DNA from 3 places in the Colwellia sp. E150_009 genome. Region 2 is predicted to be linked to each of the others. Evidence: predicted binding sites of a transcription regulator. Region 2 holds the regulator's gene; each other region holds the start of a gene.
The links. Region 2 encodes LexA, which represses DNA repair genes until DNA is damaged. Its sites were predicted from a motif close to TACTGTATNNNNATACAGTA; they were not measured.

Region 1 (3,294 bases), on a different contig from region 2:
TTCATCACTAACAAAACGTGCAATTCCCGTCATAGCGGCTAACAATGTTGCATCAGTAAATGATTCGGGTGGTGATGTATGTTTTTCAATTAACTCCCCTTGCAAACAATGTAAATGTTGCCCTTTTTCTAAAATTGGCAGTTGCTTATTCTCTTGTAGCGCTGCTTTATCATTGCTAGGAAAAAGTACCTTCCAACCTTTTTGTTGTTCAACCTTAGCATTTGTGGTGAATAATCCTCCTGCAATCTTTACCGTTAATTTGGTTTGTTGATATTTATAAACAGGATAAAACTGCGCTAGATATTGACGAGTTATCAGCAAGTAGATATTCTTTTCAAATGGATTTAAATTAATATTATTAGGCGATTTTTCAGTGGGAATAATCGCATGATGAGCCGTGATTTTTTTATCATTCCAAACGTAACTCCGAATAGACGGATCAGCATTTTTTGCTTGTTCATTACAGGGTAACTTAGTGCCTGCTAACATACTTATAATGGCGGGGGCTTGCTTCAATTGCTCTTTAGGTAAATGACGGCAATCTGACCGAGGATAAGTAATCAGCTTATGTTTTTCATAAAGAGCCTGACATACATCAAGTACTAATTTAGCATTCATTGAAAATTGCTTAGCAGCTGAAATTTGTAAGCTAGATAAGTTAAATGCCAAAGGCTGATTTTGCTGTTTTTGCTCAATACTAATATCTTCTACAATAGCAGGTTGGTCTTTAATTCTGCCCACCACGTTTTCAGCTAAGGCTTTAACCAAAACACGCCCTTCTTCATCACAATATGGCTGGCAAGAATCACTAGGCTGCCATTTAGCAGTAAAGCACTCGTTGTCATTAATTTGGTTTTGACTAAGACTTAAATGAGCTAGCACCTGATAAAACGGTTTCGATACAAAATTAGCTATCGCTTGTTCGCGTCTTACCACTAAACCCAATAGTGGTGTTTGTACTCGTCCTACTGACAATACACTGTTATAGCCTTGTTTTTGTCCTTGTAAGGTGTATGCTCGCGTTAAATTGAGCCCATACAGCCAATCAGCTCTTGAACGTGCCAATGCAGAGATTGACAAGGGCATAAAATCTTGATTATTTTTAAGTGAGTTTAGAGAACGTTTAACTGCAGGTAAATTCAAATCACTAATCAGCAACCGTTTCACTGCGGCCTTTTTAGCAGTAGAAACATTAAAATAATCAATAACCTCATCAACTAACAATTGACCTTCACGGTCTGGATCACCCGCATGGATAATGATATCAGCTTGTTTAACAAGATGACGCAACGCCGTTAGCTGAGCACGAGTACGAGCAATAGGTATCAACTTCCATTGCTGAGGTAACATAGGCAAAGTTTCCATAGACCACTTTTTAAAGCGTTCATCATAATCTTGAGGATCAGCCTGCGCTAAAATATGCCCTACACACCAACTAACCACGTCACCATTAGCAACTTCAATGTGAGTTTTATGGTTTTTATGAGGTTTAGGTAATGCTGCGGCAATGGCTCGACCTAAACTGGGCTTTTCTGCAATATATAATTTCAATCAAAAAGTGTTCTATTAAATGATAATTTATAATATAGCGCAAAAACTGTTTTTATGTACAGTATTTTTTGCTTTTATCAAAACCACTGTATAGCGTTAGCTACCTTTTAGGCATTATTTTATTTTGTACTTTTCGCATATGTTCACGAAAGCTTTTATCAAATTTACTTTCCCCACAAGCAAAAGCTGATGTAGAACCTTCTACGGGGCTACCTAAAAATTGTTCCCTCTCTATTATACAGGTGCCGTTATCATGTTTAGTTATTGATATATTGTCTGACATTTTCAGGGTGTTTTTTTCGTGGACTTCTTCCAAAGTTAATGGCTGATTCGAACGTGTAACTGGCATTTGAGCACCATGCATAATTGAAGGTGATCTAAATTTTTGATGTGCTGCTACGCCTTCTGCCATCACCTTTTCTTTAATCGACTTTCGTAAACTTTCTAATTGTTTGAAACTTGAAAACCCTGCTTTGCTAGGGGTATTCATAGTGTTTTTCTTTTTTATATTCGATGATAAGCTATGTTTTTCTTGCTTAACAACAGGTAACTGTTTTTGTTGATGGTTTTCTGATTGATTTTGTAAAGTAACATTAGTTTTTACCGTCACATCTTCATTTTTTTGGGGGCTAGCTTCAATTTTATTAGGTAATTTCTCTACTGTTTTAGGTATTTTTTTTACCGTGATAGGAACAACACTCACGGGCTTAGATGGTGCTTTATATAAGTAACTTTTAATTGTTTTGGTGGTGACGTTATTAGGTTTAGGCTTTTCTGATTCAGCAATTAAAAACAGTAACAAAGCAAGAAAAAAGTGTATTAATATCGAGAAAAACAAAAAATGCTTTTTCATCGAAAAATTACCTTTCTTAGCCAACGCTAGTGTTGGCTGGTCAATAACATTTCCTTTTATTACTAATACCGCTGGCACAAACCTTGTCTCTTCCTTTTAATGTTCATGCACAATAGACACAACTAAAAACAATAAGTTCAATGTCTTATAAGAACTAAATGCATGTTACACCAGATAGTAGAATAAATAAGAATATGGAACTAATTCAAAATTTCTTTTTCGTTGGCATAAATTTCATCGTCTATAGATTCTATTCTCGACTCAAAAATTGCACGAGCATCGTGAAGTCCGCGGTTATAAAAATAGGCACCAATCTGCTCAGCAAAGAAATCGAGCAGAAACTCTGCGTCAAACTGCTCAAGTTCTTGCTCTAATTCTCTGTTGAAGTAGGTTTGTAATTTGTAAACCATACTCTCACGTTGCTCTTTAGAAAATTCAATTTTAGACATACATATACCAAGTTGATTAAGTTATTTTCCATCAAGAAAATCACACATTGGTTATTTGATTAAACCATATCAGCAAAGGGATTTTCAGTAGGTAAAACAATCTTATGTTTAAATTCAGCAAAACGTAAACTGTCATTATTAATTTCAATCATATTTTCATCTAGTAAGCCTTCACCAAATTTATAAATAAGATCAAACTCACCTTGGTTAGCACGTTGACGATAAACGTTTTGCGCTTGCTCAACCAATGATAGTTTTTCTTGGTATTCAATCATGGCTTGTTCACCATAGCGTTTACTTATCATGGCCAGCGTTATTTTAGGTGACATTACCGTAGCCGTGGCGTTATTACCGCCAAAACCTTTTGAATTAATAAAGGCAACATCCATATCACCACAATGCCAATGTTCTGTCGCAATATTTAAGCGCTCGTTGTAAACA
Region 2 (3,294 bases):
TCATATTGTTCCCGAGGAGTTGATAGCACTGAATAGTACTCTATATTTTGATCAAAATATTTGTAATGCCATTTCCACTGTGAACCAGTAATTTGAATAGTAACATCGGAATTATCATTATTTTCCATGTCGATTAATGTGCTAGTTGCCGGAACAGCCATAGCGATGAGTATAATGACAGGAATTGCAGTCCAGAGTATTTCTACTGTTGTGCTTTCATGAAAATCAGCCGCTTTTGCACCTTTTGATTTGCGATGAAAGAACATTGACCAAAACATAGCACCAAATACGACAATACCAATGGCGGTACAAATGTACAGGGCTAGCATATGTAAACCGTATACTTCCCTACTAACCGCAGTTACTCCTTTGGTCAGATTTATCTGTGCCTCCGACCAAGCTGAACAAGAAAAAAAGCTTGTAAAAAAAAGCCCGATTCCCATCCACCAACATTGATTACTTTTACTCACTCAACCTCTCCTCTATCAATACCTATTCATTGAAAATAGCTTGGTTAGCATTTTCTTTAAAACAGGGTATAGAAAACAGAAAGCAGCAATGTACATCACAACTCATTGAACTGATTATCTGTTAATTTAGTTATTATTATTTTCTAATTAAGCGCTTATTAATTAGTAAAGCACATCATTTAAATTTTATTAAATTAACCGACGTAAATAGCCAACTCATCTATGGTGAATAGTTAAACATTCGGTATAGGCATAGAATCAACGTATTGACGTCTTTTTATACAGTTTTGCTAGTTATTTTTTGTTCAACCTCCCCTTAAGAATCGCTCAAAACTTGATCTAGGTCAAACAATTATTATGATAAAAGTCAAAAGGATGCCAGTTTTTCAACTAGAGTATTAACTCAAAAACAAGCCTACCTCTTGACAGATATAGGCTAGGGATATTCTACCTATAAATAAAATAAAAAAATGAATAAGAGGTACAACAACTAACTGGGATTATTAGGAGTTTAGTAGAAGAAAATTGAGAAAGAGCGCATAAAAAGAGATAAACCGAGAATACAAAAACGCATTATCGCTAAAAAATTTAGCGATAATTCATATAATCAATATATAGATTAAGCAGATGAATAATATCAGTTTCATTAATTAGGTGATCTACTTTATACGCAGAAAAAACAGCCAAATACAAGGCATTTATTTTAATAACTAGTTGTTCTAATTATTAAATATTAATAACGTCGTAGTTGGTTGTTTTAACCAGTAGAAATGATCACATAGTTAGTGAGATTGGTATAAAATCAGTTTTAGTGAAAAATACTACATCCAATTTCCATTACGAATAACACCAACAGCTAGCCCTTCAATATTAAATTCTTGACAGGTAAGATCTACTTTTATTGGTTCAAAACTTTCATTTTCAGCATGTAAATAAACAATATTACCATCACGTTTAAAACGCTTAACAGTGACATCATTCTCAACTCTTGCAACAATGACTTGACCATTTTGTACATCAGTCGTTTGATGCACCGCCAATAAATCGCCATCTAAAATGCCAATATCTTTCATGCTTTCACCATTTACCCGAAGTAAATAATCGGCGGCAGGATGAAACAAGTTCCCACTCATTTGGTAATGATCTTCAACATGCTCTTGAGCTAATATAGGTTCACCTGCTGCAACTCTACCAATAAGTGGTAGTCCTGCTTCTTCAATAAATTGCTCGGCTAACCGTATACCGCGGGAAGTCCCAGGTATCATTTCAATATACCCTTTTTTTGCTAAGGCTTTTAAGTGTTCTTCTGCAGCATTCGCTGATTTAAAGCCAAAAAAGTCTGCAATTTCAGCCCGCGTTGGGGGCATACCTGTTTCTTGAATATTTTCTTTAATAAGATCAAAAATTTGTTGTTGGCGGCTCGTTAAAGGCTTTAATTCATTTATCATTGACATACGCTTTTCCTTTCTAGGCAAAGTCCTGTATTTATTTACAACTGTCAGTATATACAGCAACAAAATAAATGCAAGGCTTTAGTCATATACCCACACCACCTCATCAAGGTCTAAATTTAATAGAAATGACTAAAAAATATCTTTTATATCTTTGTTGTCTTATTCGTTATATCGTTAAGCATTACTAACATATAACGAGGAATAAATATGAATAAGAAACTTTCATTTATGGCTTTATCACTTACAGCATTATTAAGTTTAGGTGCTTGTAGTGATGATAAGCCCAAAACAACTGGTGAAAAAGTTGACGAGGCTATTTCAAAAACTAAAGATGTTGCTAAAGACCTTGGCGAAAAAGCCAAAGATGCGGGTGAACAGGCTAAAGAGGCTGCTATTGATGCTACCGAAAAAGCTAAAGAAATAGCAAGCGATGCGGGTGATAAGGTTAAAGAAGCAGCCAAAGGTGCTACCGAAAAAGCAAAACAGATGGCAACTGACGCTGGAGATGCAATTGAAGATGCCTGTGAAAAGGCTAAAGAAAAACTAGATGTAAAAGATACTGATTGCTAATTTTTAAAGTATAGATTATACCTACCGTAAGTAATAAAATTCCATCACTACAACACTATCTACTATAATAACCAATAGTAAGTAGTGTAGTGAAGGTGTTCAGAAAAACGGGGTTATTTCAGTAAAAACTCAGCAAATCTTAAGATAAGTTTGCTATGTTATTTACTTAATATATCAAAATGGAGAAGGTTGATCTTTCAACGCTAATTAATTCAACCATCGCCCTTGAAAATAAAGTGAACAGAGAAATAATTGTTCGTGTAAATGAACAATGCCCCGCAATTCATACTAATGAATTTGCATTAACAACCATACTGAAATATTTAATCAATAATGCTATTTTCTATAGCCCTAATTCAACCCCCATTATTATTTCTTCTGAACCTGAGTTAGCGCCTCTGCACATTAAAATAAGTATTGCTAACATCAGTAATATTGATTACTCAAAAGAAGATTTAAGTCTTTTTTTTGAGCCTTTAAAAACACTCCAACCTTACTCATCACACTAAACCCCAATAAAGCAAACAATTAAATCACATTCAGTTTAATTTCGACTGATAATCAGTTTTTCCTAAGCTTAACTTAAGCTTTCTTCTTTACTATATCTTCGTAGTCGTTATTCCACGTCTTGATGATCAGGGCTAATTGCAAGCTTACTACTCGTCAGGCAAATGTAGAAGGTTAATATAGTGAAAGCATTTATTTTATATTTTAAACACCGTTCTTTAACTACTAACCAATTATTATTACTTACCTGTAGTTATATTGTATTTGTTTTAAATAGCCCCTTTTTAAATAAA
Region 3 (3,294 bases), on a different contig from region 2:
ACCCTTCAGAAAAACTTTGGGTGCCAAAAATAATACTAGCTTTGTTATCATCACATTGTTGTTTATGATGTTCAATAATATGTTGGCGAGAGTGTTCTCCCTGAACAGCAATATCAAGTTTGTATTTGTCTCTAAGTGCTTGTGCGACTTTTTCCATTTGCCAATAAGACGAAAATAATACTAAGGTTGCACTACCGTGATCTATATATTTAGGTAATTTTTCAATAAGCTCATCGGTAAACTTCAAGGCACTAGGTTCGTTAATCATATTGGCAACCACAAGCTGCGCGTTGTTTTGATAATCGAACGGTGAAGTAACTTGTTGATATTGGCTTCCGTCATTATTTTTTAAGCCAGCTTGAAAACGAAAATGATCAAACGAATTTAAAGCAAGTAAGGTTGCAGAGCATAATACAGCACCTTCACATTGGCTCCATAATTTATCTTCTAAGGTAAAACCTACTTCTATTGGTGAGGCGCATAGTAAATAGTCTTGGCGGGCATTAGCTTTTATTGGGGAGTGTTTTTGAATCCATCTTGCCATAGGTGCCGCTTTGTCACTGTCGGTTTTGGCGTACATATGCCAAAGCGCTTGTAAATTTTCCAGTCGTTGCAACATAAAACCTGCTTCGCTCAATACAGGTTCGGCAAGATACATTTTACAATCGCCATCTTTAACCGCTTCAATTAAGGCATTGTAGAGTTTATTTAAATGGCTCAATGATTTTTTACTGAGCTCATTACAATCTTCCGCCCAATTCTTTAATGTTTTAGGAATAATACCATTGTCAAATCGGTAAACTTGCTCATCTTTTTGATTGAAATTGCTATTATTCTCAGTGCCGTTTTCTGCAAAATATATTGAGGCGTTATTGTCAACAAAGGTGAGGACTTTTTGCATTTCTATGAGTAAATCTTGACAATCATCACTGAGTTTAAGTGCTGGCGAAATGGCGCGTTGTGATTTGATTAGCTTAGCCATTTTATCGCCAGTTTCCCTTAGTTTTGTTAACCATTCAATTGCGCCACGTAAGGTGATATTAGCACTTGAGTGATCACGGGTTACTTTAGGTAAATGATGGGCTTCATCAATAATATAAAAAGTTTCATCGGGCGCTGACAATATTCTTCCACCGCCTAATTCAAGATCAGCCAATAATAAACTATGATTTACCACTAATACGTGTGCTTGCTCCATGGTTTCACGTGCTTTATGAAACGGGCAATGTTGGTGTTCAGATAAGGTTTTCAAACAGCTGTGTTTATCACTTTGTACTTGGGACCAAATATGATGTGCAATAGGGGTTTTCCATGAATCAATATCGCCATGCCATGAGCCGTCGGTTAATGCCTTATGCATAGCATTTAAGGTACGAATATCACTGGCTTTGGGTTTTTCAGCAAAGGTAAAGCCTGCTTGGGGCGAGTCAGTGGCAACAGCTTGCGTGAGTTTTTGACGGCAAACATAACGTTGACGGCCTTTAACTAAAGCAAAATCAAATTTTAGCCCCGCGTGTTTTTTCAAAAAAGGTAAGTCTTTATCTACTAATTGTTCTTGTAATGCGACGGTGGCAGTGGAAATACATACTTTTTTGTTACGTGTTAGTGCCAGTGGAATTGCACCTAAGCTATAAGCAAGTGATTTACCCGTACCAGTGCCAGCTTCTATTGTTATAATTTTTCGGTCTTTATTGTATTCACCGGCTAAAGTTTTTGCTATTTCAGCAATAAGAAAGGTTTGCTGTTGTCTGGGATTAAAATGGCTTAAATTTTCACCAATAGCTTTATAAGATTGACGAATTAGTTGTTTTAACTTGTCTGTTAGCATTTAGCGCGGTTTCCATAAAACAGATAAATAAGATATAGTGCTGTATATAATAACAGCTTTTTGTTATTTCTTCTTAATATTTTTATATTGTTTCATAAAAGGTCAATTAAATTGTCGCAACATATTCAAAGTGGTTTTTTATTAAGTCGTCACGTACAAGACAAAGGTAATGCTTTGCAGATCACGTTATGGTTAAAAACACATACTGGTGCGCAAAAGTTGGTGATTGATAATGAACTAGCCGTTTTTTTTATAGAAGAAACACACATTAATTATGCTATTGATCTTTTAAAACAACATGATATTAAGTTGATTAAGCAACAAAATTTGGCTTTACAAACGTTTACGCAAACCCCTGTGCATGGCTTTTACTTTGCTAATTTAGCACAATTTTATCGGGCTAGAGAATGTTTGAAAGCAAAACAAATTAAATGTTATGAAGATGATATACGTCCTGATGATCGGTATTTAATGGAGCGGTTTATTACCGCAGATATAGATTTTATTTGTACTCCTCAAGTGAAGTGCAAAAAATCAAAAGACATGTTATCAATTCATTTGACCATGTTATCGCTAGATATTGAGTGTTCAATGGCAGGAGAGCTATATTCTATTGGACTTTATGCAAATAATACGTATAGAGAAAACTACCTTGAAACAGCTTCTAATAAAAATATTGCCAGTGAATTAACTTGCGTATTAATGATAGGTAAACCTGAACCAGATGCTGCGCCTTATATCGTTTGGGTTGAAAATGAAAAACAGTTGTTAATTGAACTGATAAACCAAATTACTATTATTGATGCGGATATATTGATTGGTTGGAATGTTATTAACTTTGATTTTAATTTATTACAGAAACGTTGTGATCTGCACAAGGTTAAATTTGCTATAGGACGCGATGCTACCGCGCCACGTTGGCGTACTAATAGCAATAATACGGATCAACAGTTTATTGAAATAGCTGGGCGTGTTGTGCTCGACGGAATAGATTTACTGAGAACGGCTACGTATAGTTTTCCAAGTTTTTCGCTTGATAATGTAGCGAATACATTATTGGGAATAGGAAAGAAGGTTGATGATGTTGATAATAGAGTGGATGAAATCACGGATAATTTTTTGCATAACAAGCAGGCTTTAGCGGCTTATAACCTTGAAGATTGTCGTTTGGTGTGGCTCATTTTTGAAAAAACACAACTGTTAGAGTTTGCCCAGCTTCGCGCTCAATTAACTGGGCTTGCAATCGACAGAATCGGTGGGTCGGTAGCGGCGTTTACCAACCTTTATTTACCTAAGTTGCATCGTAGTGGTTACGTTGCGCCAAATATGGGGGACGGTGTTTCAGATCTAATTTCGCCAGGTGGCTATGTAATGGACTCTATTCCAGGCTTATATGACAATGTTTTAGTGCTTGATTTTAAATCACTTTATCCTAGTATTATTCGCACGTTTAAAATAGATCCTAT

Region 1: ACE1OF_RS06720 (DNA topoisomerase III) is a predicted target of LexA. The motif match lies at 1,596-1,615, and genes of this name have one in related genera.
Region 3: ACE1OF_RS16570 (DNA polymerase II) is a predicted target of LexA. The motif match lies at 1,867-1,886, and genes of this name have one in related genera.

Annotation. Positions count from the first base shown of each region.
Region 1 is NZ_JBHFOM010000010.1:47,429-50,722, forward strand. Features, by position in the region: gene ACE1OF_RS06720 (DNA topoisomerase III) at 1-1,551, opposite strand, end outside; gene ACE1OF_RS06725 (hypothetical protein) at 1,652-2,482, opposite strand; gene ACE1OF_RS06730 (DUF2164 domain-containing protein) at 2,605-2,853, opposite strand; gene ACE1OF_RS06735 (beta-ketoacyl synthase) at 2,913-3,294, opposite strand, start outside.
Region 2 is NZ_JBHFOM010000026.1:38,216-41,509, reverse strand. Features, by position in the region: gene coxB (cytochrome c oxidase subunit II) at 1-470, opposite strand, end outside; gene lexA (transcriptional repressor LexA) at 1,292-1,918, opposite strand; gene ACE1OF_RS12370 (hypothetical protein) at 2,132-2,494, shown strand; gene ACE1OF_RS12365 (hypothetical protein) at 2,674-3,003, shown strand; gene ACE1OF_RS12360 (phosphoethanolamine transferase) at 3,184-3,294, shown strand, end outside.
Region 3 is NZ_JBHFOM010000046.1:32,931-36,224, reverse strand. Features, by position in the region: gene dinG (ATP-dependent DNA helicase DinG) at 1-1,828, opposite strand, end outside; gene ACE1OF_RS16570 (DNA polymerase II) at 1,940-3,294, shown strand, end outside.